4 regions of the Blastococcus colisei genome follow, and region 1 is predicted to be linked to each of the others. Evidence: predicted binding sites of a transcription regulator. Region 1 holds the regulator's gene; each other region holds the start of a gene.

The links. Region 1 encodes LexA, which represses DNA repair genes until DNA is damaged. Its sites were predicted from a motif close to TCGAACANNTGTTCGA; they were not measured.
Region 2: the regulator LexA is predicted to act here: its motif matches at 4,099-4,114, upstream of FHU33_RS20730 (HNH endonuclease signature motif containing protein).
Region 3: the regulator LexA is predicted to act here: its motif matches at 5,886-5,901, upstream of FHU33_RS25690 (HNH endonuclease signature motif containing protein).
Region 4: the regulator LexA is predicted to act here: its motif matches at 2,045-2,060, upstream of FHU33_RS24140 (alpha-ketoglutarate-dependent dioxygenase AlkB).

The regions. Positions count from the first base shown of each region.
Region 1 is NZ_VFQE01000001.1:1,388,157-1,395,589, forward strand. Features, by position in the region: gene hflX (GTPase HflX) at 1-480, shown strand, start outside; gene FHU33_RS06640 (phosphatase PAP2 family protein) at 558-1,277, shown strand; gene FHU33_RS06645 (hypothetical protein) at 1,252-2,301, shown strand; gene lexA (transcriptional repressor LexA) at 2,371-3,129, opposite strand; gene FHU33_RS24850 (LysM peptidoglycan-binding domain-containing protein) at 3,644-3,919, shown strand; gene FHU33_RS06660 (hypothetical protein) at 4,126-5,034, shown strand; gene nrdR (transcriptional regulator NrdR) at 5,583-6,083, shown strand; gene FHU33_RS06670 (vitamin B12-dependent ribonucleotide reductase) at 6,236-7,433, shown strand, end outside.
Region 2 is NZ_VFQE01000002.1:254,647-262,079, forward strand. Features, by position in the region: gene eno (phosphopyruvate hydratase) at 1-835, opposite strand, end outside; gene FHU33_RS25540 (MOSC domain-containing protein) at 1,006-1,905, opposite strand; gene FHU33_RS20730 (HNH endonuclease signature motif containing protein) at 2,085-4,043, opposite strand; gene FHU33_RS20735 (nucleoside triphosphate pyrophosphohydrolase) at 4,200-5,132, opposite strand; gene FHU33_RS20740 (SurA N-terminal domain-containing protein) at 5,164-6,171, opposite strand; gene mfd (transcription-repair coupling factor) at 6,263-7,433, opposite strand, start outside.
Region 3 is NZ_VFQE01000001.1:1,204,296-1,211,728, reverse strand. Features, by position in the region: gene ilvD (dihydroxy-acid dehydratase) at 1-56, opposite strand, end outside; gene FHU33_RS05775 (helix-turn-helix transcriptional regulator) at 141-962, shown strand; gene FHU33_RS05770 (PH domain-containing protein) at 959-1,366, shown strand; gene FHU33_RS05765 (2-hydroxyacid dehydrogenase) at 1,360-2,307, opposite strand; gene FHU33_RS05760 (PQQ-dependent sugar dehydrogenase) at 2,356-3,534, shown strand; gene FHU33_RS25330 (hypothetical protein) at 3,597-3,857, opposite strand; gene FHU33_RS25690 (HNH endonuclease signature motif containing protein) at 4,209-5,843, opposite strand; gene FHU33_RS26145 (aminotransferase class V-fold PLP-dependent enzyme) at 6,237-6,716, shown strand; gene FHU33_RS26140 (aminotransferase class V-fold PLP-dependent enzyme) at 6,749-7,363, shown strand; gene gatB (Asp-tRNA(Asn)/Glu-tRNA(Gln) amidotransferase subunit GatB) at 7,386-7,433, opposite strand, start outside.
Region 4 is NZ_VFQE01000003.1:19,983-27,415, forward strand. Features, by position in the region: rRNA gene FHU33_RS24135 (16S ribosomal RNA) at 1-1,060, opposite strand, end outside; gene FHU33_RS24140 (alpha-ketoglutarate-dependent dioxygenase AlkB) at 1,393-2,022, opposite strand; gene FHU33_RS24145 (RecQ family ATP-dependent DNA helicase) at 2,136-4,355, opposite strand; gene FHU33_RS24150 (histidinol-phosphatase HisJ family protein) at 4,473-5,306, shown strand; gene FHU33_RS24155 (carbamate kinase) at 5,367-6,332, shown strand; gene bar (barbiturase) at 6,370-7,433, shown strand, end outside.

The DNA of each region.
Region 1 (7,433 bases):
CACCAGCTGGTCGACGCCTTCCGCTCCACGCTGGAGGAGGTCGCTGCCGCCGACCTGCTCCTGCACGTCGTGGACGGCTCCGACCCGGATCCACTGGGCCAGATCGACGCCGTGCGCGTGGTCCTCGGCGAGATCGACGCAGCGGCGGTGCCGGAGGTCATCGTCGTCAACAAGGTCGACGCCATGACCGAGGACGACGTCCTGACCCTTCGCCGGGCCCTGCCCGGCGCGGTCTGGGTGTCGGCCCGCACCGGTGCCGGTATCGACGGCCTGCGCGATCTGATCGCCGCCCGGCTGCCGCACCCGGACGTCGACATCGAGGTCCTCGTGCCCTACGACCGCGGCGATCTGGTCGCCCGGGTCCACCGCGACGGCGAGGTGCTCAGCGAGCGGCACGAGGACGCCGGTACCCGACTGAGCGCGCGGGTGGACGGCGGACTCGCCGCGATGCTCGAGCAGTTCGCCGTCCCGGTCGCCTGACCGCATCGTCCGACCCTGTCGGGGTGGAACCGCCTCGTCCGGATCACGGGGAGGTCACGGGCCGGTACCGTGACGGCGTGACGAGCGGCGTGGTGCGGGACGTCGGCGTGCCCGAGCGGACCCGTGTCGTCTCGATCGGCCGGCCGCCGTGGTGGGTCATGCTGCTCGCGCTGGTCGTCGGGAGCGTGGTTACGGCCGACCTGCTCGCCGGCGGCGTCCTCGAGCGGATCGACCTGCGGGTGTCGGAGATCATCGGTGGCTGGGGTCTGCGGGACTCGGCCGCCTACCCCGTGATCTGGGCCGTCACCCAGCTCGGCGGACGCGCCACGATCCTTATCGTGCTGGCGATCCTGGTGGGCTACCTGGCCTGGCGGCGGCACACCTGGATCCCGCTGTTCCGCGTCCTGCTCGCCCTCGGCACCCTCACCGTCGGCGTCTACGCCCTCAAGTTCGGCACCGGCCGCACGGCGCCCGGGCATCCCGACGAGCTCTTCTTCCACGTCGACGGGGTCTCCTTCCCGTCGGGGCACGTGGCCAACGCCGTGATCATGTGGGGTGTGGCGCGGTGGCTGGCCGTGGAGTGCGGACTGCCGGCCAGGGTGCAGCGCGCGTTCTGGTGGCTGAGCGTGGCCGGCCCCGTCGCGACCGGCGTCTCGATGGTGTCGCTGGACTTCCACTGGATCACCGACGCCGTCGTCGGGGGTGCCGTGGGCATCCTGCTGTTGGGCGTGGTTCACAGACTCGATGCAATCGTTCTGTCACGCTGGGTACGTGCCCGAGGCCGGCAGACCGCGTAGCGGCGTGCGGGGGCGGCTGCTGGCGGCCGGGGGAGTCCTCGGTGCCGGCGTCGTCCTCGGCTGTGCCGTGCCCGCGTCGGCCGAGGACGTCGCCGCGGCGCCGGCCACCCAGTGCCAGATCACCGACCCCCGGCTGGCGGAGATCTCCGGGCTGGTCGCCGTCGGCGACGGGTATCTCGCCATGAACGACGGCGGCGAGCAACTGGCCGTTCACATGCTCGACGCCGCGTGCCAGGTGATCGACTCCCACACCGCCGCGGTCGACCCCTACGACCCCGAAGACATGGCGGTCGCCGCGGACGGCAGCGTGTGGCTGGCCGACACGGGCGACAACAACACCACGCGGACGACGGTGGCGCTGCTGGCTCTCCGCCCGGACGGGACGACGGGTGTCTTCCGGCTCACCTACCCCGACGGGCCCCACGATGCCGAGGCCCTCCTCCTCGCGCCGGACGGAACCCCGTACGTGGTGACCAAGGAGGTGCTCGGCGCCAGCGGGGTGTACAGCACCCCCGCGTCGGCGCTCGTGGACGGCGGCACCGTGGCGCTCGCGAAGGTGGCCGGCGTGAACATGACGCTCACCGGGACCGCCGGTGGACCCGTGGGGCGGGCCGGCCAACTGCTGGTCACCGGCGGTGCGGTGTCCGCCGATGGCCGGCGTCTGGCGCTGCGCACCTACACCGACGCCTACGTCTGGCCGTTGACCGGCAGCGACGTCGTCGGCGCCCTGTCCGCGGAACCGGCGATCATCCCGCTGCCGGACTCTCCCCAGGGCGAGGCGATCACGTTCGCGGCGGACGGCCAGAGCCTGCTCGTCGCCAGCGAGGGGCTGCCCAGCGACCTCACCCGCGTCCCGCTGGCGCCTGCGATCGTCGAGGCCACCCAGCCGGCCCCCGACGGTGTCGTTCCCAGCTTCAGCGACCTGACCCGGTCGGGACTGTCCCCCTGGACGTCGGCTCTCATCGCCGCCTCCGTGGCCACGGTGGCCGTCTGGCTCGGCGGCAAGCTGCGCCGCCGACCCTGAGGTTCGCGGCACGGCGTCGTGGCCCCGTCCCTCGGCTCGCCGTCGGACGGGGAGGGACGGGGTCCGCTGTCAGACTCGGCGCAGGACGCTCACGACCCGGCCGAGGACGGTCGCGTCGTCGCCCGGGATGGGCTCGTACGCCGGGTTGTGCGGCAGCAGCCAGACGTGGCCGTCGCGTCGCTTGTAGGTCTTGACCGTGGCCTCGCCGTCGATCATCGCGGCGACGATCTCGCCGTTCTCCGCCGTCGGCTGCTGCCGCACCACGACCCAGTCGCCGTCGCAGATGGCGGCCTCGACCATCGAGTCGCCGACCACCTTCAGCATGAAGAGCGTTCCCTCGCCGACGAGCTCGCGGGGGAGGGGGAAGACGTCCTCGACCGCCTGCTCGGCGAGCACCGGGCCACCGGCGGCGATGCGGCCGACCAACGGGACGTAGGTCGGCGCCGAGAGCTGGGTGTCGTCGCCCTGACCGACCTCGGCGGGTGCCGGGACGGTGTGCGGCGAGTCGCCGGGAAGCCGGACGTCCAGGGCGCGGGGGCGATTGGGGTCGCGCCGCAGCCAGCCCTTCTTCTGCAGCACCGAGAGCTGGTGGGCGACCGACGAGGCCGACGACAGACCGACCGCCTCGCCGATCTCGCGCACCGAGGGCGGGTAGCCGCGCCGTTCGATCGAGTCGCGGATGACCTCCAGCACGCGGCGCTGGCGCTGGGTCAGGCCGTCGCCGTCGGCACCCCGGTCGGGGAACGATCGGACCGCCGCCGTCCCGGTCGTGGCGCCGGTGTCCGCCGACGCCTTGCGGCCGCCTGAGCTCCCGCTCTTCTCCGCCACGTCGCCTCCTCGTCCGCCGCTCGCGCAGCGCCTGTGTCCGTGGGACGACGGTAGCGCTTTTCCGGGCTCGGATCAAACACATGTTCGAAGTCGCCGGCCGCGTCCGGTGGCTTTCGTCGGACCTGTGCGGTAGACATCGCACAGGCGTTCGAATCGAACAAGCGTTCGAACGCTGGACGAGCCGGGAAACAGAGGAGGACGGGTCATGGGGAGCGTCGCACAAGCCGTACTGGAGTTCGACGAGGAGATCCTGGCGCCGTGGCGGCCGCGATTGGTGGTGGCCGGTGACGCCGGCGATGCCGCCGCGACGCGCGCCCCGCTGGCCCGACCGTCGCGCCGGAACCCGTCGAGGGTCGGCGTGTGCCGCCCTCCCGTCGCGCCTGGCACCCCTGCGCGCCGGACCGCCGGGCCGCGTCCCATCGGTCGGGCTCCCGCGCCCACCGCTGGTGCACCTCGCCGGCCCTCGGCCGGTCGGCGCCCTGCTGCGACGAGTGCCTCGGCGGCCGGTCTGCGGTTGACCCGCCGCGCCCGGCGGCTCGCCGTCGTGATGGCACTGGCCGCGGGCGTAGCGGTGGGATCCTGGGTGGGTCCGCTCCTCGGGGGTGACTCCGGCGGCCTGCGCCTGGCGGGGGAGACCAGTGTCGTGGTGCAGCCGGGCGACACGCTGTGGTCCATCGCTTCTTCGCTGGACGGCTCCGGGGACGTCCGCGCCCTGGTCGACGAGATCCAGACGCTGAACCACCTGCAGGGCGCCGACCTCGTCCCTGGTCAGACCCTGCTCCTCCCGTGAGCGGAGCGCCGCGCAGTCGGAGGTTGTCGCGCTGGGTCCGAGCGCTCGACCAGCGGGAAGCGCACGGAACGGCCGCGACGACGCCCGGGCCCCTGCCCGCCGTGCTCGCCACGGCAATAGGTCCACAACGTCGAGGCGCGACTTCGTCAACCCTCAGTGCGGGCGCCTTCACGCTCAGTGGTCGGTTTACCGCTTACGGTCGTCGCGTGTCAGGCGCCATGGAGAACCGAGCAGCTGTGTTCACCGATCAACCCCAAGCCGTCGAGGTCTACCAGGCAGGGACCTGGTGGGCAGGCGAGCTGCTCGGCTGGCGGCACGACGCCAACGGTTCCTGCCAGGTGTGGGTGCGCGTCGTCCTCGGCGGTGTCGAGGAGACCGCGTGGACCGACCTGGCATCGCTGCGCCTGCCCGAACGGCACCTCGCCGTCGCCGCCGGGCCGACCGGGCCCCCCGCCGCTGCTCCGGGCGCGCAGGAGATGTCCGTCGCACGCCACCCCTCGGGCCGCCGGGCCCGATCGACGGATGCCGACGGCGCCGCCACCGCCGGGCTGGCGATGGTGCGCGACCTGTCCGTCGTCCCCGAACCCCCGTCGACCGGCGGTCGTCGGACCGCTGAGGAGACGGCACAGTTCGCGTCCGTGGGGCGCCGACGCGCCCCTGAGGTCGCGGAGCCGCCGGCGACCGGGCGTCGCCGCGCCCCGGAGACGGCGGAGTCGCCGTCGGCCGGACGGCGGCGCGCTCCGGAGACCGGCGAGTCACTGGACATCGGCCGGCGTCGCGCGCCGGAGGGTGCTCCGGCTCGGCCCGCCGCTCCCGCGCTCCCTGGTCGCCATCGTGCATCCGGCGAGCTCGGTCGGCACCGGACGGCCGACACCGGCATGCTCGCGGCGGTGCCCCAGGAGGCCTCGTCGAGTACCACCCGTGTCTCTCCGGGCCCGGTCGACGGGGGTCCGTCGCGGCCGCGTCCGGCTGTCCGGCCGGAGAGGGGCGCGACGCGTACGGGTTGGACGGCTCCTGAGGGGCTCGAACCCGAGCTGCTGACCCGGCCGATGCGCATGAGCGACCACGTGCCCCACGCCCGCCGTCCTCGCGTCGACGGGTCCGTCGGCGGCTGAGGCCGTGTCGGCGAGGCCGTCCCCGATCCGACCGGTCGGGCGTGCGGGGCGCCTCTCGGCTCGGTCCAGCGCGCCGCCTCGACCCGGTCGCCGGCGTCCGCCGGCGACCGATGCCGTCCGGGAGGGTGCTGCCGGTGGCCTGCGCGGGGAGCGGTGGTCCTCGCGCCCTCTGCGAGGTCGGTGGCCGAACGCCGGGTCGGGCGCGGTCGCACCTGCGTCGGCGGCCGTGCGCCACGGTTGCGGTGCGGCCCGGCCGGAGTGTCGACAGGCGGCTGCTCGGCGCGCCCTGCCGGCGTGTCGTGTGACTCGTGGGGAGCGATGTCTGCCCTGGTGACCGCAGGGTCAGGACGGAACACGCCGAGGAACCGATCACTTGCACATCTTGTGTGGCCGGGCCTAGGGTTCCCCTACATCTAGTAGTTACAGAGTTGTAAGCCTGTCCACAGGCTGCTCCCCAGGTTCTCCCCGGGGCGTCCACCGGATGTCCCCAGGAAGGTCCACAGGAGCCGTCTCCCGGCGGGCCACATCTCGGAAGGAGGTTTCCTGCGATGCGCTGCCCGTTCTGCCACAACGCCGACAGCCGGGTCATCGACTCGCGGGAGGCCGACGAGGGGGCGACGACGCGTCGTCGCCGCTCCTGCCCGAAGTGCGGACGCCGGTTCACCACGGTCGAGGAGGCCGTGCTCGCCGTCGTCAAGCGCAGCGGGGTGAGCGAGCCGTTCAACCGGTCCAAGGTCGTCGCCGGTGTCCGCCGCGCCTGCCAGGGGCGGCCGGTGGACGAGGACCAGCTGCAGAAGCTGGCCCAGCAGGTCGAGGACGCCATCCGCGCCACCGGTGCCGCGGAGGTCCCCAGCAACGAGGTCGGGCTGGCCATCCTCCGGCCCCTCCGTGAGCTCGACGAGGTCGCCTACCTGCGCTTCGCGAGCGTCTACCGCTCTTTCACCTCGGTGGCCGACTTCGAGAAGGAGATCGCCGAGCTCAAGGCCCGGCAGTCGCAGGCCGCCGAACCGTCCGGATCCGTCCCCTCGGGCTCCCTCGCGGACGCCTGAGAACTGTCAGTACCGCCCGCTAGACACGAGTTCGACGCACACCACCTGCACAGCACGATCGCGGCTCTTCCCCAGCCCTCCGATCCACCCATCGCGCAGCACAGCACCGCGCACACGACACAGCGAATGACGATCAGGGAGAGCTCCACACCATGACCGAGACCGACGACCGCTTGGCCGGCTCCCGTACGCGACGCACGGCCAAGGCGCCGAGCCGGGGCAAGGGTCTGAAGATCAAGCGCGTCTTCACCACCGCCGGTGTGCACCCCTGCGACGAGGTGACCTGGGAGCGCCGCGACGTCGTCATGACCAACTGGCGTGACGGCTCGATCAACTTCGAGCAGCGCGGCGTGGAGTTCCCCGCCGAGTGGAGCATCAACGCCACCAACATCGTCACCACCAAGTACTTCCGTGGCGCCGTCGGCCAGCCCCAGCGGGAGAGCAGCCTGCGTCAGCTCATCGACCGGGTCGTGCTCACCTACGGCGCCGCCGGTCGCGAGCACGGCTACTTCGCCAGCGAGGGCGACGCCGAGATCTTCGAGCACGAGCTGACCTGGATGCTGCTGCACCAGGTGTTCAGCTTCAACTCCCCGGTGTGGTTCAACGTCGGCACCAGCGCGCCGCAGCAGGTCAGCGCCTGCTTCATCCTCGCGGTCGACGACGAGATGGACTCGATCCTGAACTGGTACCGCGAGGAGGGCCTGATCTTCAAGGGCGGCTCCGGTGCCGGCCTCAACCTCTCCCGCATCCGCTCCTCGAAGGAGCTGCTCTCCTCCGGCGGCACCGCCTCCGGCCCCGTCAGCTTCATGCGCGGCGCCGACGCGTCAGCCGGCACCATCAAGTCCGGTGGCGCCACCCGTCGCGCGGCGAAGATGGTCGTCCTCGACATCGACCACCCCGACATCGAGGAGTTCATCGAGACCAAGGCGCGCGAGGAGAACAAGATCCGCGCGCTGCGGGACGCCGGCTACGACATGGACCTCGGTGGCAAGGACATCACCAGCGTCCAGTACCAGAACGCCAACAACTCCGTGCGCGTCTCCGACGAGTTCATGCGCGCGGTGGAGGAGGGCACCGATTTCGGTCTGCGCGCCCGCATGGACGGCTCGGTCATCGAGACCGTCGACGCCAAGGCCCTCTTCCGCAAGGTCACCCAGGCCGCCTGGGAGTGCGCCGACCCGGGCATCCAGTACGACGACACGATCAACGACTGGCACACCAACCCCGAGACCGGCCGGATCAACGCATCCAACCCGTGTTCGGAGTACATGAGCCTGGACAACAGCTCGTGCAACCTGGCGTCGCTGAACCTTCTGAAGTTCCTCAAGAGCGACGGCACGTTCGACTCCA
Region 2 (7,433 bases), on a different contig from region 1:
CGACCGGATAGGCGTCGACCAGCTCGCGGTAGTAGTCGACCAGGTACTCCGCCGAGCGGGACTGGCCCTCGAAGTCGTACCCGCCGTCGGTGTGGAACTCGGTCGCGGCCACGTCCAGGGCGAACGCGATGTCCGAGCCGAGGGTGTAGCCGGCCTTCTCGACGGCGTCGGCGATGAGGTCCAGCGCGTCACGGTTGCTCGGGAGGTCGGGGGCGAAGCCGCCCTCGTCGCCGAGGCCGGTGGAGAGCCCGCGGCCCTTCAGCACCCCCTTGAGCGCGTGGTAGGTCTCGGTGCCCATGGCCAGCGCCTCGGCGAAGGTGGCGGCGCCGATCGGGGCGATCATGAACTCCTGCACGTCGACGTTGCTGTCGGCGTGGGCGCCACCGTTGAGGATGTTCATCATCGGCACCGGCAGCAGGTGAGCCGAGGGACCACCGACGTAGCGGAAGAGCGGCAGACCGGTGGAGTCCGCGGCGGCCCGCGCGACCGCCAGGCTCACGCCGAGGATCGCGTTCGCGCCCAGGCGCGACTTGTCCGGCGTGCCGTCGAGGTCGATCAACCGCTGGTCGACCAGCCGCTGCTCCGTCGCCTCGTAGCCGACCAGCTCGGGGCCGATGACGTCGAGGACGCCGTCCACAGCCTGGGTGACACCCTTGCCGCCGTAGCGCTCGCCGCCGTCGCGCAGCTCGACCGCCTCGAAGGCGCCCGTGGAGGCGCCGCTGGGCACGGCGGCCCGGGCGATGGTCCCGTCGTCCAGGGCGACCTCGACCTCAACGGTGGGGTTTCCGCGCGAGTCCAGGATCTCCCGCGCGCCTACGGCATCGATGCTCGGCACAGGGGCAGCCTAACCAGGCTGCTCCGTCCCGCTCGTCAGCCGCGCGTCACTGGCGTCTCTATACGGCCCGCCGGGCGGGTCGGAACCGGAGCCCTCGCCCGCGCGGCTCCACGGGCGCGACCATCGGCATGCCCCTGAAGGCTGCTCCAGGGACACCTGCCGCGCGAAGGTCAGACGAGGGAGATCGGCTCTCCGAGACGGATCTCCCCATCGGAGAGGACGTCGACGCGCAGCCCGCCGCGGTGGATCAGCGGCCGCAGGATCCCGGGCCCGCTGAGCCGGTCCAGGTGGACGCAGGGCTCACATAGCCGGCGACCTTCGCATAACGCGGTGCCGAGGGAAAAGGTGCGTCCGACGAGGGCGTTGACGTCGATGCCCCGGGTGAGCACGTTGCGCCGGGTACCGGCGAAGCTCAGCGGCTGCCCAGCCGCGGCCATCTCGTCGAGAACCTCGGCGGCGATCAGGGTCAGGTCGTACCCGGGGCGGTGTCCGGCACGAGGACTGAACGTGCCGGCACGCGCGGCGTAGCGGTCGCCCTCGAGTCCGCGTCCGGCGCGCGCCTGCCCGATCTCCAGTAGCTGCATCGGCGCCTCGGCCGCGGGCGCGACGGCGATGCCTTCGACGGTGCCGTGCAGGTCGGGCACAGCCGGGGTCTGCCGGAGTACCGGGTCGAGGGAGGCCACCGCGTAGGCCTCGGTGATGCGGAGTTCGACAGTCGCCCGGCCCACCAGTGCCGGGGCCTGAGGGCTCAGGACGACGCCCGGCGGCGTGCCGAAGGCCAGCACGGCCACGCCAGGGGCGTCGGGTCTGGATCTGACGGCAGGGTCGGCGGCGTCCACGACGGCGATCCACCAGCCAGCCCACTGGAAGCGCACTGCGTCGGCGATCGGCACCAGTCCCGAGCCGCGCTCGGCAAGCCAGGTGCGCCACGCGCCCAGAGCGTGCGCCAGATCGTTGTCGGACAGAGGCACGTCGCCCACGGGAATCTCGGTGACGGATGCCAAACAGGTGGCGAATCCGCGGACCAGCACGGTGGCGTCCGGGCCGCCCGGGAGCTCGACGTCGATCACGGGGCCTCCCAGAGAGCTCGAGCCCCTCGCGCAGGGCACGACGCACGCGGACCTTACGGGCAGCGGGGAAGCCGACGCACGACTGTCCGAATGTGTTCCTAGCTGGGCCGCTACGGGACATCTCGTGGCGGCCATCATCCGCATCTCGTGGCTCGCCGACTGGACCCCCAGTTGTGACGCTAGAAGGGCGGGATGTCGAGGTCGCTGCCGAACCGCGGTGGGCGACTGACCAGCACCTTGCCACTGGGCATGGTGATCGCCAGCCCTCCGTCGTCGACCGCATCGAAGCGCCAGCCCGGCGCCTGATGCTTGAGCCGGTGATGGTGTTCGCAGAGGCAGCAGAGGTTGTGGTACGCGGTTGGGCCCTCGGGCCACTCCCGCCGGTGGTCGAGGTCGCACGTCCGAGTGCGGGCGCGGCACCCCGGGAACCGGCAGCGCCGGTCGCGCAGCCGCACGAAGCGGTCGAGTTCCGCTCCCGGCGTGTACCCGTCGGTTTCCGACGGCGGACCGAGGCACGCACCGCGGCGGATCCCCGCGGCGTCGGTCAGGGCGATCAGGCTGCCCCGCAACTTGTCGACGACGGCGATGTGCGGCCGATGGGCCAGCCCCGTTCCGCCGAGGTCGCGCACACCGATCAGCGCACCCACGTCCAGCAGAGTGCGCAGCTCACCGTCGGTCCAGGTGCCGTCGAGGATCGCCTGCCTCGCCCCGGCCAGCCCTTCCCGGACCGCGGCCTCGTTCCGCGCCCGGGCGAGTGCAAGCCACTCGCTCAGCGTGCGGTCCTTCACGGGCGTGGGCTGGGGCCCGTGACCTGTCCCGCCCCGGGGCGGCTCGGGCTCCGACTCGAGCTCGAGCTCCGGCTCAGGGGCGGCGTCGCGCTCGGGCTCGGGCTCCGGCTCAGGGGCGGGGTCGCGCTCGGACTCGGGCTCCGGCTCAGGGGCGGGGTCGCGCTCGGACTCGGACTCGGACTCGGACTCGGACTCGGACTCGGTGAACGATCCGGTAGTTGCCGGGGAGGCATGGGTCTTCGGCGCCGGGGCGCCGTCGTCGGGCAGATCCCCGACGTCCGGTGCCGGGCGGGGCATCAGGCCGAACGTGTAACCGAGCTCGCGCACCATCTCGGCCGGCACGAGCATCCCCTCGATCTGCCCGGGCTCCGCGCCGCCGAGCATCGTCTCGAGAGTTGCCACGAGGGTGAGCGCGATGGTGACCGGCGGCATGCCGTTCTCCCCGGGTCGCAGGATCAGGTCCTGGACGCAGTCGGCCATGCGCTGCTGCTTGGTCCGCTCGTCGCCGTCGGCCCGGGCATCCTCGGCGTACACCTCCAGCGCCCGGTAGATCGCCGCCGCGGCCGGCAGGGGGAGGTCGAGGGACACCGTGGCGGTGCCGTCCCGGCGGTCGTGCAGCCGCACGCCGCGCTCACGGACGGCCGCCACCAGCTTGCGGGCGGCGGCATCGGCATCCTTGCGCAGCACGATGCGCCGGGCACAGTCGCCCAGCTGAGGGGGCGTCTTGCGGTCGAGCAGCCCCAGCACGTGCCCCTCGATGTCGGCGCGCAGCGCGTCGTCCTCGACCGGCCCGACCACGTTGACCATCTGCCGCGCATGCGCCGGGGTCAGCTCGCCACGGGCCAGCAGGGCGTGCGTGCCGGGCAGCCGCTCGACCAGCACCAGCGACTCCGCCAGCTGCGCTCCGGCAGCCGTCGAGGTGATGCCCAGCGAAGGAGCCACCTCGTCGACCGCCCACTCGCTCACCCCCGACAGCGCAGCTGGACGTGCGGCCCGGGTTGCGGCCGACATGGCCCCCTGCTCCCCCGGCTGCCGGTCGAACAGCTCCGACGGCCGGCATCGGGCGAACTCGGCCAGCGACGTCGCGACCACGGCCGACAGCCGGGCGATCGCCCGGGACGCGGCGACGGCCCGCTCCAGATGATCGATGCCGGCGTCGAGCACGCGCTTCAGTTCGGAGAGATCCGGAGCGCCGACCTGTCCGTCGTCCCCGGCGGGACGCCCAGGGGCCGACGAATGCCCCGGGCGCGCACCACGGTCACCGGGCACCCACTCCCAGGCGACTTCCGGCCCGGGACGGAGCACCTCGACCACGGGCCGCTCAGGGCGGTCCAGCAGAGCCGTTGTCAAGGCACGTTCGAACGACGATGGGAGGGAAGCACCGTCCCGCACGCCGCAGCCCTGCTCGAACATGCGTTCGATGATACCGGTGATGCGGCGCGCCGACCAGTGGAGAGCCCACCTGTGGACGAACGGCCGGCGGGGTGGGGAGCGGCGATGTGCCGGCTACGACGGTCGGTCCACCGAGGAAGCGGCGGCCTCGGCGTCGAGCTCCCCGGCGTACCGGCGCACTGCCTCGCGGAGGGCGTCCTCGACGTCCCATCCGCGCTGCTCGGCGGCCGTGACGACGGCGAGCAGCCGCTCCCCCAGCTCCTCCGGGCTGCCGACGGAAAGCTCGGCGGGCTCCGGCGTGCTCAGCCCGGCCCGGCCTGCGCGCCGCACCAGGGCTGCTCCCCACGCAGCCGCCGGCTGGGACCGGGAGACACCCTCGGTGGGTGAGCGCCGCTGCTTCTCCGCCTGCTTGATCTCCTCCCACCCCGCCTCGACGGCGGCGACGTCCCGGGGGCCGGCGTCCCCGAACACGTGCGGGTGCCGCCGCACCAGCTTGTCCACCAGGTCGCCGGCGACGTCGTCGATGTCGAAGCGGCGGTCGGGCGACGCCTCGGCCGCGACCCTCGCGTGGAAGGCCACCTGCAGGAGGACGTCGCCGAACTCCTCCCGCATGGCCACCGGGTCGTCATCGACGATCGCGTCGTAGGCCTCGTGCGCCTCCTCCAGGAGGTAGCCGCGCAGCGAGGAATGGGTCTGCTCGGCGTCCCACGGGCAGCCACCCGGGGAGCGCAGCCGGTCCATCACCGTGACGACGTCCAGCAGCCGGGCTCCGGGCGGCTCCGGCGCACCCACCACCACGGGGACACCTGGGAAGTCGGCCGCCTCGGCCGGCGCCCCCAGGCAGACGACGTCGTCCGTCCGCGCAGCCGCGGCCGCGACGTCGGGCAGCTCCTCGACCGGGACGTCCGCGGCCCGCAGCATCTGCGCCTCGGCGACCGCTCCGGGCAGCGCGACGACGGGCCGGGGCCCGGTCACCGCCCGCCAGCCGGACGCGCCGAGGAGGGCGGGGAGACGGGGGTTGACGGTGACGAACTGGACGACGGGCACCCGGTCAGTCTCCGGGACCGCCGTGCCGCCCCTACTCCGCGGGGGCGGGGGCGGGGGCGGGGGCGGTGGCGGCCGCGTCCTCGTCGCCGAGGATGTCGACGACTCCGCCGCCGCCGGGGACGAGCCGCCCGTCCTCCAGCACGCCGTAGCGCGGGTTGACCGTGACCTCGAGGTCGTCCCGCACGGCCTCGATCCGCTCGTTGCCCGCCGTCTCGACCGCCTCGCTCTCCAGCTGGGGGCGGACCTCCTCGAACGACGGGTAGACGACGCCTTCGACGAAGGTGACGACGACGCCGCCGGCCTCGGGCACCGGCGTCGCGAAGGCGGTGTTGGGGGCGGCGGCCGCGATCCCCTCGGCCAGGATGGCCGGCAGCTGGTCGGGAGCACGGGACTCCAGCGCGGGGATCGTGGCCGCCCCGGCGTACTGCGCGGCGAGCGCCGGGTACGCCGCCGGATCGGCGGTGAGCTGTGCGACGACGGCCTGCGCCGTGGCGTCGTCGGGCACGGTGATGTAGCCGAACGAGACCTCGCCCAGGCTCTCCCGCACCTCCTGGTACCGCGCCCGGAGTGCCTGGTCGCTCAGCTCGTCGGCCTCTCCTTCGGCCTCGGCGATCTCCCGCCGCACCAGCTGCTGGCGGACGTTCTCGACGACGTCCACGCGACCGATCCCCTGCTGGGCGAGCTGGCCGAAGACCTCGTCGGGATCGTCACCCCCGAGCAGCTCGTCGATGCGGGCGCGCACCTCCTCGTTGCCGACCCGCACGTCGTAGCGCTCGGCCGCCTCGGCGTAGACCTCCTCCTGCACCAGGAGGCCCAGCACGCGACGGGTGAAGTCGTCCCGCTGGCCCTCGGCGTAGGCGGCGACCCCGGGATCGGCCAGCCGGTCCTCGACGGCCGACTGCAGCTCGCTCACCGAGATCTCCTCGTCACCCACGTAGGCGGCGACGCTCGGCGAGGTCCGGCAGGCAGTGAGGCCCGACACCGCGACGGCAAGGAGGAACCCGGACACGACCACCCGGGGAACTCGACGCTTCAGCACGCCCGCAGGTTGCCACACCGGATGTGACGGTCGCCGCACACCGGCCGAGGCGTGCGGCAGAAATGGCCATATCTGCCGCTACGGGCCGGCATCAGGCAGCTACCGGCTGCTCTATGACGGCCTTCAGCACCGAGTGCAGGTTCTCCAGCAGCGCGACGTCGCGCAGCGGGGTCCGGCGGTCGGGGCCCACCGGCACCTTGAGCGAGATGGTCTCGACGGCGGCCTTGTACGAGGCGCCGTCGGCCAGCCGGGCCAGGCGCATCTGCTGCGACTCCCGGAGCGGGACGGGCGAGATCCGGATGGCCCGCCCCTGCAGCGACACCTCGCTGATGCCCAGCGCGCGCATCGCCGTCCGGAAGCGGGCGACCGCGAGCAGGTTGAGCACCGGGGCCGGCGGAGCGCCGTAGCGGTCGGTGAGCTCGTCGAGCACGGCCTGCGCCTGCTCGTCGGTCTGCACCGACGCCACCTTGCGGTAGGCCTCCATGCGCAGCCGCTCACCCGGCACGTAGTCGTGCGGCAGGTGCGCGTCGACCGGCAGGTCGACCCGGACCTCCAGCGGCTCGACCGGCGCGGACTCGCCGGTGACCTGGGCGCGGTAGTCGGCCACCGCCTCGCCGACCAGCCGCACGTAGAGGTCGAACCCGACGCCGGCGATGTGCCCGGACTGCTCGCCGCCGAGCAGGTTGCCCGAGCCGCGGATCTCCAGGTCCTTCATGGCCACAGCCATGCCGGCGCCGAGGTCGGTGTTGTGCGCGATCGTCGTCAGCCGGTCCACCGACGTCTCGGTGAGCGGCCGGGTGGGGTCGTAGGTGAAGTAGGCGTAGGCCCGCTCGCGGCCACGGCCCACGCGGCCCCGGATCTGGTGCAGCTGGGAGAGGCCGAAGGTGTCGGCGCGGTCGACGATCAGGGTGTTGGCGTTCGGGATGTCCAGGCCGGACTCGACGATCGTCGTCGCGACCAGGACGTCGTACTCCTTCTCCCAGAAGCCGACCATGATCCGCTCGAGCTCGTGCTCCTTCATCTGCCCGTGCCCGACGGCCACGCGGGCCTCGGGCACCAGGTTGCGGATCTTCGCGGCCGCCTTGTCGATCGACTGCACGCGGTTGTGGATGACGAACACCTGGCCGTCGCGCAGCAGCTCGCGGCGGATCGCCGCCGCCATCTGCTTGTCCTCCCACGCGCCGACGTAGGTGAGCACCGGGTGCCGCTCCTCGGGCGGGGTGAGGATCGTCGACATCTCGCGGATGCCGGTCAGCGACATC
Region 3 (7,433 bases), 180 kb from region 1:
CTGCGCGTCTCGCTGGCGGAGTCGTTGCCGGGGATGAGGTCCTCACCGATCGTCACGGCGGCGATGCTAGGCCCGTTCCCCGCGGGCGCCGAGTCGGTGGTGATACTGGTACCGGTACCACCACCGAGCCGGGGAGCCCCGTGACCGCCACCGCCCGCCGGGAACTCGCCGAGTTCCTCGGCTCCCGCCGTCGCCAGCTGGCGCCGGGCGCGGTGGGCCTGCCCGCGGGCGGGAACCGCCGGACCCCCGGCCTGCGCCGGGAGGAGGTCGCGCTCCTCGCCGGGGTGAGTCACACCTGGTACACGTGGCTGGAGCAGGGCCGCGACATCCGGCCGTCCCGCCAGGTGATGGACGCGCTCGCCCGGACCCTGCGCCTGTCGCCGGCCGAGCACGAGTACCTCCTGCGGCTCTCCGGTCACGGCGGCGCGACGTCGTCCGGGGCCGTCGAGGCCATGCCGGCCCACCTGCAGCGGCTGCTGGACGCCCTGGGCTCCTCCCCCGCCTACGCGATCACCTCGGGGTGGTCGATCGTGGGCTGGAACTCCGCCTACGAGAACCTGTATCCCGGGGTGGCCGCGGTGCCCGCCGCCGACCGGAACCTGCTGTGGGTGGTCTTCACCGACCCTGCCGTCCGCACGCTGCTCGGCGACTGGGCGGGCGACAGTCGACGGTTCCTCACCCAGTTCCGTGCCGAGGTCGGTCCCCGCCTGGCCGACCCCGAGATCGTGGATCTCGTCACCCGGCTGCAGGCGGCGAGCCCCGCGTTCCGCGAGGGCTGGGCGAGCCACGACGTCGACCGCTTCAGCTCGACGGAACGGCGCTTCGAGCACCCGGTCGTGGGCACCCTCGCGCTGGAGCACCACCAGCTGACCCCCGCGGACGCCCCGGGCCTCCAGCTGGTGGTCTACACCGCGGCCGCGGGCAGTGACAGCGCCGTCAAACTGGCTCGACTGCTCGGATGACGCGTCTGGGAGGATCGGCCGCCGTGGACTCCCCTGCCCGGCTGCGGATGAACCGGACGGCGCTGTTCCCGGTAGGCCTCCTGGCCGTCTGCACCGTGCCGCTGGCCTTCGCGGCGGCCTGGACGCCGATCCTGCTGCTGATCCCCCTCATGGTGGCGCTCTGGGTGCTGCGCGCCGGGGTGGACATCGCCGACGAGGGGCTGACCGTGCGCTCCACGTTCGGGCAGCGGCAGGTTCCGTGGAGGGACGTCGCGGGGATCCGCGTCGCCCCGCGCGGGGACCTGTGGCTGGTGACGACCTCGGGCACGGAGATCCGGCTGCCGGTCATGCGGGCCCGCGACCTCCCCCGCCTGGCCGCGCTCTCCGGCGGCCGGATCGAGGTTCCGGCACCGCCGGCTCAGTAGCTGTCGACGACGCTCGCGAGGTCCTCGCCGGCGAGGATCCGGGCGATCTGCTCGGTGACCGCGGCGGCAGCCCGGGCGTCGGTCTCCGGCACGGCGCCCCCGACGTGCGGCGTGAGCAGCAGCCCCGGCGCGGACCACAGCGGATGCCCCGGGGGCAGCGGCTCCGGATCCGTCACGTCCAGGGCCGCACGGAGCCTGCCCCGGGTGAGCTCGGCGAGGAGGGCGTCGGTGTCGACGACCACGCCCCGGGCGGCGTTGACCAGCAGCGCACCGTCGGCCATCGCGGCGAGGAAGCCGGCGTCCACCATGCCTCGGGTCTCCGGCGTGACGGGCACGATGAGGACGACGACGTCGGCGTGCGGCAGGAGCTCGGGAAGCTCGTCGATGGCCCGCACCCCGTCCCGGGCGGTCCGCGCGACGTAGGTCAGGTCGACGTCGAACCCGGCCAGCATCCGACCGATCGCCCGGCCGATGTCACCGGCGCCCACCACCAGGACCCGGGCGCCGACCATCGACCGGTGGGTGCCGAAGGACCAGCGCCCGCCGTCCTGCTCGCGGACGAAGAACGGGATACCCCGCTGGGCGGCCAGCATCGCGGTGACCGCCCACTCCGCCGTCGACGGGGTGTGCGCCCCGCGGGCGTTGCACAGCAGCACTCCGTCGGGGAGCCGGCCGGCGAAGTTCTCCGCACCCGCCGTGAGCAGCTGCACGAGCCCGAGGTGAGGCAGCCCCGCGAAGAAGCCGTCGGTCGGCAGCGTCGCGCCGGCGGAGCGCGGCACCCAGACCCGGGCGAGCGCGGCATCCCCTGCCGGCGGACCGTCGTCGGGATCGATGCGGTGGGCACGGACGCGGGGCGAGAGCGACTCCACGGCCGCCCCGATGGCGCGGGAGGGAACGAGCACGTGCAGGGTCTCGTCGGGTTCCAGGGGCAGCTTCGGCACGTCCGGACTCTAGGCGGCGGGCCGTCCGGCGCACGTACTGTGATCCGCGTGGGACGACGGGCGGGCACACGGATCTCGCGGCTGCTCGCCGCGGTCCTCACCGCCGTCGTCCTGTCCGGGTGCGGGGACGACGGCTACCAGCCCAGCGGGCCCTTCCGCCCGTTGCCCGAGGGCCCGCCGCCGCAGGTGGGGCCGCCGTCGTCGAGCGCCCCGATCCCGGGCGATCCCGCGCAGCCCGGGTCCGGCGAGGAGGCCGGGGACCCGAACGTGGTCGCGTCCGGGCTCGCCGTCCCGACCGGGTTGGTCCTGCTGCCCGACGGGAGCGCGGTCGTCGGCGAGCGCGACACCGGCCGGCTGCTGCAGGTGTTCGCCGACCGCTCCCCCGCCCGCGAGCTCATGACGGTGCCGGGCATCGACACCGCCGGCGACGGAGGCCTGCTCGGGCTGGCGATCTCCCCGACGTTCCTCGAGGACGGCCTGTTCTACGCCTACGTGTCGACCGCCACCGACAACCGGGTGGTGCGCTTTCCGCTCGGCGGGACGCCGAACCCCGTGCTCACCGGTATCCCGAGGGGCGAGACCCACAACGGCGGTGGCCTGCTCTTCGCCCCCGACGGGACCCTCTTCGTCGGCACCGGCGACGTCGGCGACCCGGCGCTGGCCCAGGATCCGACCTCGCTGGCGGGGAAGGTGCTGCACATCGACGTCTTCGGAGGTGCGGTGGGCGCCGGCCCCGTCCACAGCACCGGCCACCGCGACGTGACGGCGTTGTGCCAGTCACTGGAGCCCGGCGAGGTGGGAGCGCCCGGCGGCGAGGGCGCCCCGACGGCGACCCTCTACGCCACCGACGACGCCGCGGTGGGCCCGGACGCGGTGGACCGGGTCGCCGAGGGAGGCGACTACTCCGTCCTGCCTCCGCTGATCGAGATCCCCGCCGAGGAGGGCGGACCGGGCGGCTGTGCCGCGGCGGGCAACGCGGTCTTCGTCGGCGCGCTGGACGGCCAGCGGGTCCACGCGTACACCCTCGACGGCACCGGTGCGGTGGTGGGCGACCCGGAGGAGTTCCTCGGTGGCCAGTACGGGCGGCTGCGCACCGTCGTCCTGGACGCCGAGGGCGCGCTCTGGATCACCACGTCCAACCGCGACGGCATCGGCACGCCGGTCGAGGAGGACGACCGGGTACTCCGGATCCTGCCGCCGTCCGCAGCCGGTACGTCGCCGCTCTGAGCCACGCGCGCCGCTGACCTCAGCCGCTACTGCTCGGCCGACTCACCGCCTGAAAGCGGGGGTCACAACAACTGATCCGAGGGCATCTCTGCGGCAGCGGGGCTGGTGTAGTCAGGCTTGCGGTCCGTACTCCTCGTGGTCCAGCGGACTTCGTGTTCCAGCAATGTCGGCATGGTCAGCAGCGGCCCGGGGAGCACGCGGTCGAGCAGCTCGTGCTGTTCGACCGCCTCGCCATGTCGTTGAGGTCGCCCGGCGTGTGGCCGGCGGATGACACGGTCACCGCTTGATCCTTCGGGTCCGGTCACGGCGTTGTCGAAGATCACCGTGCCATTCCTGATCGCCCACGGGGCCGACGACCGGCAGATCCCGCTGGAGTACGCGCACCCGGTGCTACGAGCAGGCGGTCAACAGCCCCCAGCGGGAGCTGCGCGTGTTCACGCCGGAGGAGGGCGCGACCGAGCACATCGGCCTGGATCACCTGTCCTACGTCATCACGTTCATCGCCGACTGGGTGACTGACACCTTACGTTCATCGCCGACTGGGTGACTGACACCTTCGCCGAGCTGGAGCGCTGATCGGCAGCCCTGCGGGGGCACGCGGCCATCGGTAGCCGGGGCGGCGCTTGTCGGCTCGTCGACTTGTGGTCGAGTCGACATGCGCCGTCCCCCGGCGGTCAGAAGGGTGGAGGGTCGTCCGCCGGGTCGTACGGCGGTGGTTCGGGTTCCGGTGGCCGCAGGCCGGGTGGCCGGGTGGTGCGGGTGATCCCGGACGGGCTGGTGACGTGCAGGGTGCCGTCGGGGTCCATGCGGAAGACCCAGCCGCGGGCGAAGGTCTTCAACCGGTGATGGGAGCGGCAGGCACAGCACAAGTTCGTGCACGTCGTGGGCCCGCCCTGGGCGTGCGGGACCACGTGGTCGAGGTCGGCCCAGCCGGCCCGCTGCCCGCAGTTGGGCATGCGGCACCGGCGATCCCGGGTCTTCACGAACCGACGCTGGGCGGCCGTCGGCTCGTAGCCGTCGGTCGGCGGGGGCATGCCGGCCACCGGGCAGCTGCACCCCACATCGGCCGCATCGGCGTCGGTCCCGTCGGTGTCAGAACGCCCCGCCTCCGGATGCTCAGCTTCCGGGTGCTCAGCTTCCGAGTGCTCAGCTTGCGGATGCGTCTGCTCAGGCTGCACCTCGTCGGGCTGCTCGATATCGCAGTCGTCGGCGTCCGGGTTGTCGGCCTGCGGCTGCTGGGCCGCCGGCGGCGTGTCGGGGTGGTCGGGGCAGCCCTTCGCCGCCAGGCGAGCCAGCTCGGCGGCGGTGACGGTGGCCAGCAGTCGCCCGTGCTCGTCGGTGAGCGCGAACGTCAGCGACCCGCCCTCGGGGGTGGTCAGGCCGAGGGCGCCGACGCGGCGGAGCAGATCACGCAGGTGAGCGGCGGTGATCGCGAACCCGTTGACCTCGCCGCCCCGGGTCCCGCCGCGTGTGGTCGCGCCCTCCAGCCCCTCGAGGGTGGCGCTGACGGCCAGATTGACCGTGACGCCGGGCAGGCCGTGGTCGGCCGGCCGCAGGATGAGCATCGCGTGGATCGCGGCCCGGATCTGCCCGATCGGCCGCGGATCACCGTCGGCCTTGGCCATCCTCGCCAGCTGGTCGATCACGTCGTAGCAGGCCGCCGCCTCCTCGGCCGTCATGTCCCCGGCCAGGGTCGCCATGCCGTCGCCGGTGTCGTAGGCGCGCACGTCGGCGGCCTGCTTGGCCTCCTCGTGGCGCTCGTCGATCGCGGTGGCGTCCAGTTCGGCCAGCAGCTCCAGCGCCCGCGACCGCAGCCGGGCCGGCGACAGATCGCCCGCCTCCGGGAGCAGCGCCGCCTCCACCGCACCGGCCAGCTCCGGCGTGGTGTGCTGCAGCGCGTCGGCGAGCACCCCGGCCCGGCGTTCGTCGATCTCCCCGCGGCGCAGCGCGGCGAACGTGGCCGGCAGTTTCTGTTGCCACGTGTAGGCCCGCCGGGCCCGGAAGGCGGCGGTGCCCCGGCCCAGATTGATCGCGTGGGCCACCTCGTCGGGAAAGAACTCACTCACCCCGGGAAACTCCGGATCGGTCTTCCGCCACGTCCGGCTGCGGGCACCCGGCGTCCCCGCGGGCGGATCGTCGGCGTCGGGACGTAGTTCGGCCAGCCGCAGGATCAGATCCGCCTCCCGGGCAGCGTCCCGCGCCCGGTTGCGCTGGATCCGCCCCAGCTCGGCGGCGACGTCCTCGTCATCCAGCCACGACACGGGCAGCCGCGACCCGGACTCCGGCTGGGCCCGCAGCCAGTCATCCACCAAGGCCTCCACCCTGGAGGTACCCGCCGTCCGCTGCACGAGTCGAACATACGTGCGACCACCGACAGTTTCGGTGCCGTTCAGCCCGGACGTACATCCCGGCCACGGGCCGGCGACACCTGCGCTCAGGCTCGGCTTGTCGTCGTTGACCTGAGAGTCCCCATCACGACGTCGCGCCCTGGTGGGTCGATCTCCTGCCGGCCGGTGTGGTGGCCAGGCCCACGCTGCTGAGCATGGTTCCGGTCGCGGCGCGGACCGACGCCGAGGTCGCGGTCCGTCCCGCCCAGCAACGTTCGGGCCGCAGACGCGTCAGGGACAGCACGCGGGAGCCCACGTACGTTCTGGGTCCTGGTCATCCCGCGAGGCGATCGGCCGTCCCTGACCTGGAACGAGGTGAGGACGCTCTACCCCGGCACGGCGGGCGTGACCTACCTCGACTCCGCGGCCGTCGGCCTGATCTCGACCCGAGTCCGGGACGCCATGACCGCCGTGCTATCCGAGCACCAACAGCTCGGAATCGCGGCCGCACCGAGCTGGCGCGAGCACGCCGGCCACGTCCGTGCCTCCGTCGCCCGTCTGGTCGGTGGCCAAGCCGGCCGGATCGCATTCACCCAGAACACCAGCACGGGACTGGCCACCGTGACCAACGGTCTGGACTGGCGCGACGGCGACAACGTGGTCGTCCCCGCCGGGGAGTTCCCCAGCAACTTCTACCCGTGGCTGCAGCTGCGGCGGCGCGGCGTGCAGGGTCCGCGAGGTCGCCGTGACGGACGGCCACGCCCCGGTCGACGACATCGTGGCCGCCCTCGACGCCCGCACGAGGATCCTGGCGATCAGCGCAGTGCAGTACTCCTCGCCACGGCTACGACCTAGCCGCGCTCCGGACTACCTGCCAGAACGGTGACGTGCTGTTCGTCGTCGACGGCACCCAGGCCGTCGGCGCCGTCACCGTCGACGCCGGACTCCACGGGATCGACGTTCTCGCGGTCAGCGCGCACAAGTGGATGCTGGGCCCCTTCGGGATCGGCTTCACCCACTTGTCGGCCCGGGCCATGGAGCGGCTCGCCCCGTCCACCGTCGGCTGGCTCAGCGTCGAGGACCCGTTCGCCTTCGACCACGAACCGGTGCTCGCCCACGACGGCCGCCGGTTCGAGTCCGGCACCGAGAACAGCGCCGGCATCGCCGGGCTCGGTGCCACCGTCGACCTCCTGCACGAACTGGGCCGCCAGCGGGTCGAGGAACGGGTCCTCGACCGTGCCGCCCGACTCGCGGCACTGCTGGAGGAGGCCGGGATGACCGTCCACCTCCCTGATCGGGACGACCGGCGCTCGGGCATCGTGATCACCAGCAGCCCGGCCATCCCGCACCAGATCCTGTACGAACGACTGCTGTCGCAGGGAGTCCGCTGCTCCCCGCGCGGCGACGGCCTGCGCTTCGCGCCCCACTACTTCACCAGCGACTCGGACCTGGATCGCACCGCAGAAAAGCCTCGACCTGCTGGCGTAGCCGCGCGGCGCTGAGGTCCCGTGTGGGACGGACGGATCACGAAACGCTGAGGCGCTCCTCGAGCATGCGCTTGACCGTGGCGGC
Region 4 (7,433 bases), on a different contig from region 1:
CATCTCACGACACGAGCTGACGACAACCATGCACCACCTGTGCACGGCCCTTACGGACCCCCCATCTCTGGGAGATTTCCGTGCATGTCAAGCCTAGGTAAGGTTCTTCGCGTTGCATCGAATTAAGCAACATGCTCCGCCGCTTGTGCGGGCCCCCGTCAATTCCTTTGAGTTTTAGCCTTGCGGCCGTACTCCCCAGGCGGGGCGCTTAATGCGTTAGCTGCGGCACGGAACTCGTGGAATGAGCCCCACACCTAGCGCCCAACGTTTACGGCGTGGACTACCAGGGTATCTAATCCTGTTCGCTCCCCACGCTTTCGCTCCTCAGCGTCAGTTGTTGCCCAGAGACCCGCCTTCGCCACCGGTGTTCCTCCTGATATCTGCGCATTTCACCGCTACACCAGGAATTCCAGTCTCCCCTGCAACACTCTAGTTTGCTCGTATCGACTGCAGACCCGAGGTTGAGCCTCGGGATTTCACAGCCGACGCAACAAACCGCCTACGAGCTCTTTACGCCCAATAATTCCGGACAACGCTTGCACCCTACGTATTACCGCGGCTGCTGGCACGTAGTTGGCCGGTGCTTCTTCTGCAGGTACCGTCACTTGCGCTTCGTCCCTGCTGAAAGAGGTTTACAACCCGAAGGCCGTCATCCCCCACGCGGCGTCGCTGCGTCAGGCTTCCGCCCATTGCGCAATATTCCCCACTGCTGCCTCCCGTAGGAGTCTGGGCCGTGTCTCAGTCCCAGTGTGGCCGGTCACCCTCTCAGGCCGGCTACCCGTCGTCGCCTTGGTAGGCCACTACCCCACCAACAAGCTGATAGGCCGCGGGCCCATCCCCAGCCGATAAATCTTTCCACCACCAGACCATGCGGTCAGCAGTCATATCCGGTATTAGCCCCAATTTCTTGGAGTTATCCCAGAGCCGGGGGCAGGTTGCCCACGTGTTACTCACCCGTTCGCCGCTAGCACACCACCCCGAAAGGTGGGGCTCGCTCGACTTGCATGTGTTAAGCACGCCGCCAGCGTTCGTCCTGAGCCAGGATCAAACTCTCCGTAGATGAATTCGATACCGGCTGAGAACCGAGAGCTAGCACTCTCGATATCAATCAACCAAAGGAATCCCAAACCAGAACCCGAAGGGCCCCGGCACGGGGTATTACTTGGCACTGACTTTCGGCACGCTGTTGAGTTCTCAAAGAGCGGACGCGCAACAACTCCACCCTCACGGGCTTCATCACTGGCTGGATGTCCAACACTACGCCGGTTTCCAGCGGCCCCGCACCGGGGGGCTGGCCCGGCGGACCTTCCGGTCCGCGCGGCGCATGGAGAACGGTACACGACCTCCGAGGGGGTCTGCACGGGGGTCCGGGAAGGCCCCGGTCACGCTCCTTCAGGCCACGCCCGACGGCCGGAACTGGACGCTCACCCGCGGGCCCACCGGCTTCGTGGTCTTCGGGATGCAGTGCTCCCACGTGCGCTGGCAGGAGCCGCCCATGACGACCAGGTCGCCGTGCCCGAGCGGAAACCGCAGGCTTCGCCCGCCGCTCGCCGGACGGAGCATCAGGGGCCGCGGGGACCCGAACGACACGATGGCGACCATCGTGTCGGCGGAGCGACCCCGGCCGAGGCGGTCGCCGTGCCAGGCGACGCTGTCCCGGCCGTCCCGGTACAGACACATGCCGGCGCTCACGAATCTGTCCGCCGATTCGACCTCGTAGTAGCGGTTCAGCGCCTCGCGCGCATCGGTGAGCAGGGGATGCGGCAGCGTCTCCCTGCCGCCGTACCACCGCAGGAGGCGAGGCACGGCGACCTCGCGCTCGTACATCTGCCGGCGGTCCTCACGCCAGCCGATGTCCCCGAGCAGGACCTCGAGCACTTCGTCGGAGCCGGCCACCCAGCCCGGGAGGTGGTCCACCCACGCGCCGTCGCTCAGCTCGTGCCGGGTCACGTGGCCGTCCAGGGGACCGAGCGAAGCCTCCTCGTCCTGGTCCCACATGGACGGCTGATGCGCGAGCGTCATGGGAGCACGCTACTCCGCCTTTTCGCACAGGTGTGCGAAAAGCTGTGGACGGCGCCCGTCGGTCCGGCAGCCCGCCCGGGGCGTGCGAGGGACGAGCAGGACGGAGTTCTCCCTCAGGCGGTGAGAGCGAGGGCGAACGGCAGGACAGCGGCTGCGCCGGCCCGGCGCAGTTCGCGACCGGCCACGGTCATCGTCCAGCGGGAGTCGGCCAGGTCGTCCACGAGCAGGATCGGCGCCGAGCCTGCCTTCGCCAGGCGGTCCCGAAGGTCGGGCCCGACCACGACGCGGTCCCACACCGCAGCCAAGCGGAAGGCGCTGTTGCCACCGGGCTGACCGGTCGGCCCACCGTGCTGCAGCGTCATCTCCCCTAGATAGGGCAGTCGCCCGAGACGCGCCAGGCCCTGCGCCAGGCCGGTCACGAGCTGCGGCCGCCGCCGGGACGGGATGGCCACCACGGCGCCAGGGCGTTCCTTCCAATCCCAGGAGGCCAGCACGCGCGCGCACGCGCGGATGAGCTCGTCGTCCGGGGGCAGGTCGGACACCGACCGCCGCACCGGGACGTCGAAGGCGGCGTCCGGGTCCTCTTCGATGCTGGGCGCCTCGAGGTCGACGACGCCGCCGAGGCCGTCGTCCCCGAGCAGGGTGCGCAGCCGCTGTCCCCAGCCGAGGTCGGTGAGCCGGGCGACCGCCCGGCCGGGCTCGATCTGGTCGGACGGCGCGATCTTGCCCTTCACGTCGACCCCGAGCCGATCCGCGCCGGTCGGCCACTGCGCGCGGGGCGCCAGCTCCACACCCGGCCGGTCGAGCGCCGCCGACGCCGCCTCCGCGGCAGCCTCGGGCACGTCGGCGGAGTACCAGGGGCCGGCGCAGACGTCACAGCGTCCGCAGGGCGCGGCGGTCGGGTCGTCGAGGGCCTCCTGGAGGAAGGCCATCCGGCACATCGCCTCGTCCACCGGTCGGGCGTAGGCGATCATCGAGCGCTGCTCGGCCTCACGCGTGCGCGTGACCCGGGCATACCGGTCGGCGTCGTAGACCCACGGCTGACCGGTCGAGCGCCAGCCACCCTGGACCCGCTCCACCGCGCCGTCCACGGCCAGCACCTTGAGCAGCAGCTCCAGCCTCGATCGACGGACGTCGGCCACCGTCTCCAGCCGCGCCACCGACCACGCCTTGCCGTCGGCCATCGCGGTGAGCACCGCGGCGGCGTGGTCCTCCCGGGGCATGGACGACGTCGCGAACCACTGCCAGATCGCCAGGTCCTCGGGCCCAGGAAGAAGCAGCACGTCGGCGTGCTCGACGGCGCGGCCGGCCCGGCCGACCTGCTGGTAGTAGCTGACCGGCGACGACGGCGCCCCCAGGTGGACGACGAAGCCGAGGTCGGGCTTGTCGAAGCCCATCCCCAGCGCCGAGGTGGCCACGAGCGCCTTGACCTCGTTGTTCCGCAGCGCCTCCTCGGCGTCCTTGCGGTCGGCGTCGTCGAGGCGACCGGTGTAGGCACGCACCTCATGGCCGGCGTCGCGCAGCAGGTTCGCCGTCTCCTCGGCCGCCGCCACGGTGAGCGTGTAGACGATGCCGCTGCCCGGGAGGTCGCCGATGTGGGCCGCGAGCCAGGCGAGCCGGGCGCGGTCGGACGGCAGCCGGAGGACGCCGAGCCGAAGCGAGTCGCGGGACAGCGGCCCGCGGACCGTCGTCACCTCGACCCCGCCGGCGCCCAACTGCTCGGCGACGTCGTCGACCACCCGCTCGTTGGCCGTCGCGGTGGTGGCGAGCACCGGCGTCCCGCCGGGGAGGGTGGCGAGCAGGTCGCGGATGCGGCGGTAGTCGGGGCGGAAGTCGTGCCCCCAGTCGGAGACGCAGTGCGCCTCGTCGACGACCACCAGGCCGCACCGCGCGACCAGGCCGGGCAGCTGCTCCTCGCGGAAGCGCGGGTTGGTCAGCCGCTCCGGGGAGACGAGGAGGACGTCGACGTCGTCGGCGGCGAGGCGGGCGGCGATGTCGTCCCACTCGGTCATGTTGGCGCTGGAGATCTCGACGGCGCGGATCCCGGCGCGGGCGGCGGCCGTCACCTGGTCGCGCATCAGCGCGAGCAGCGGGCTCACCAGCAGCGTCGGCCCCTTCCCCCGGCGCCGGAGCAGGGCGGTGGAGACGAAGTAGACCGCCGACTTCCCCCATCCGGTGCGCTGGACGACCAGCGCGCGCTGCGAGCGCTCCACCAGGGCGGAGACCGCGGCGTCCTGGCCGTCGCGGAAGACGGCGTCGGGCCGGCCGGTGAGCTCCCGGAGGACACCGAGGGCCTCGGTCGCGAGATCGGAGGTCGGCGCAGCGGTGCTCATGCCGACGACAGTAAGCAGTCGGGACGACGGAACCGGCCGCCCGGCGGAAGAGTGGCGCGGAGCGCTCCTGCTCCCCAGCGGAGCTGTGATGTGGACGACGGAGGAGAATCCACAGCGATGCGATCCCCGGACGACCTGCCGCCTGACAACCACGTGCACACCCACTGGTCCTGGGACACCGCCGACTCCTCGACCATGCGCCGGGCCTGCGAGCGGGCCGTCCAGCTGGGGCTGCCGGCGATCGCGTTCACCGAGCACCTGGACTTCACCGTCTGGGATCCCGACGACCGCGCCACCGACGAGGGCCTCGTCGAACGGCACGCGTCCCGGCACGCCGAGATCGACGTGGCCGGCTACTTCGCCGAGCTGGCCGAGGTCCGTGACCGGTTCCCCGAGCTGCGCATCTGGTCGGGCGTCGAGACCGGCGAGCCGCACCTGTTCGCGACCAGCGTGGCCGCCTACCTGCGCGACGCGCCGGTCGACCGGGTGCTGGGCTCGCTGCACTCCCTGGCCCAGGACGGTCGCCTCTACGGCGTCGGCCACCTCCTGTGGGACGACGCCGAGGGGACCATGCGCCGCTACCTCGGCGAACTGGTGGACATGATCGAGAGCAGCGACGTCTTCCAGGTGCTGGCGCACGTCGACTTCCCGCGCCGCTACTGGCCGGGAGGCACGCACCGGTACGTGGAGAAGACGTACGAGGAGGAGTACCGCGCGGTGTTCCGGGCGCTCGCCGCCACCGGCCGGGCGCTGGAGGTCAACACGAGCAGCCCGCTGGCCTCGGTCGACCAGGTGCGCTGGTTCCACGAGGAGGGCGGCGAGGCGGTCAGCTTCGGCAGCGACGCCCACCAGCCGACCGCCGTCGGCCGGCACTTCGAGCTCGCCGTCGACGTGGTGGAGGCCGCGGGCTTCCGGCCCGGTCGCGACCGCTTCGACTTCTGGCGGCGCTGAGGGACCGATGCCCCGAATAGGTACTTCACCGCTAAGGGATCTGCCGCTAGGGTCCATGGGGTGACGTCGCGCCGCGTGGTGATCGCCCTGGGCGGCAACGCCATGACCGGTCCCGACGGCTCGGCGACCCCGCAGGCCCAGCGGGACGCGATCCGGAAGGCCGCCGGGCACATCGCCGACGTCGTCGCGACCGGCGTCGAGGTCGTCCTCACCCATGGCAACGGTCCGCAGGTCGGCAACCTGCTCGTCAAGAACGAGATGGCCGCCCACGTCGTCCCACCCGTGCCACTGGACTGGAACGTCGCGCAGACCCAGGCGACCATCGCGTTCACGCTCGCCGACGAGCTGGACGCCGCGCTCGCGGCCCGGAACCTGCCGCAGCGCACGGCCGGCCTGGTCACCCGCACCCTCGTCGACGTCGACGACCCGGGCTTCGGCGAGCCGTCGAAGCCGGTCGGGCGGTTCCTCCCGCGCGAGGAGGCGGAACGGTTCGTCGCGCACGGCCAGATCTGGGAGGACCGCGGCGAGAAGGGGTGGCGCCGGATGGTGGCCTCCCCCGAACCGAGGTCGGTCGTCGACTCCCCCGCGATCCACGCCCTGACCGCGGGCGGATTCGTCGTCGTCTGCGCCGGGGGCGGCGGCATCCCCGTGACCGACGACGGCCGGGACGGCGCGGGGCTGCGCGGGGTCGAGGCCGTGATCGACAAGGACCTCACCGCCGCGATCCTGGGCCGCGAGCTGGACGCCGACACCCTCGTCATCGCGACCGACGTCCCGAACGTGATGGTCGATTTCGGGACGCCGTCCCAGCGGCCGCTCGGCCGGGTGACCGTCGACGAGCTGCGCGAGCACGCCGCCGCCGGGCAGTTCGCCCGCGGCAGCATGGGCCCCAAGGTGGAGGCTGCCCTGCGCTTCGTCGAGGGTGGCGGCGCCCATGACGGACGACGCAGAGCCGTCATCACGTCCCTGGAACACATCGCCGACGCCGTCAGTGGCGACGACGCCGGCACCGTCCTGACCGTCTGATCCACCTCCGCCCGCCCCACCCCTAGAAGGAGAGCCCGTGCCCGCACCGATCGAGGTCCGCAAGGTCCCGCTGCACAACGTCAGTGACGCCTCCGAGCTGGCCACGCTCATCGACGACGGCGTCATGGAGGCCGACCGCGTGGTCGCCGTCATCGGCAAGACCGAGGGCAACGGCGGGATCAACGACTACACCCGGATCATCGCCGACCGCGCCTTCCGCGAGGTGCTCATGGAGAAGGGCACCCGGTCGGCCGACGAGGTCAAGCAGATCCCGATCGTGTGGTCCGGCGGCACCGACGGCGTCATCAGCCCGCACGCCACGATCTTCGCCACCCTCCCCGAGGACGCCGTCGAGCAGACCGACGAGCCCCGGCTGACCGTCGGCTACGCGATGAGCGACGTCCTGCTGCCCGAGGACATCGGCCGGCTCGCCATGGTCGAGAAGGTGGCCGAGGGCGTGAAGCGGGCCATGGAGGCGGCCGGCATCACCGACCCCGCCGACGTGCACTACGTGCAGACCAAGACGCCGCTGCTGACGATCGACACGATCCGGGACGCCCGCGAGCGCGGGAAGACGACGTACATGCAGGAGCCGCACGGCTCGATGGACCTCTCCAACGGCACGACCGCACTGGGCATCGCCGTGGCGCTCGGCGAGATCGAGATGCCGACGCAGGAGCAGGTCATGCACGACCTGTCGCTGTACTCCTCGGTCGCCTCCTGCTCCTCGGGCGTGGAGCTGGACCGGGCGCAGATCGTCGTCGTCGGCAACGCCCGCGGGCACGGCGGCAACTACCGCGTCGGCCACTCGGTCATGGAGGACGCCCTCGACCAGGACGGCATCTGGGCGGCGATCCGCGACGCCGGCCTCGAGCTGCCCCAGCGGCCGCACCACACCGACCTCGGCGACCGCCTGGTCAACGTCTTCCTCAAGTGCGAGGCCTCGCCGGACGGCAAGGTCCGCGGACGGCGCAACGCCATGCTCGACGACTCCGACGTCTCCTGGCACCGCCAGATCAAGGCGTGCGTCGGTGGCGTGACGGCGTCGGTGACCGGCGACCCGGCCGTGTTCGTCTCCGTGGCCGCGGTGCACCAGGGCCC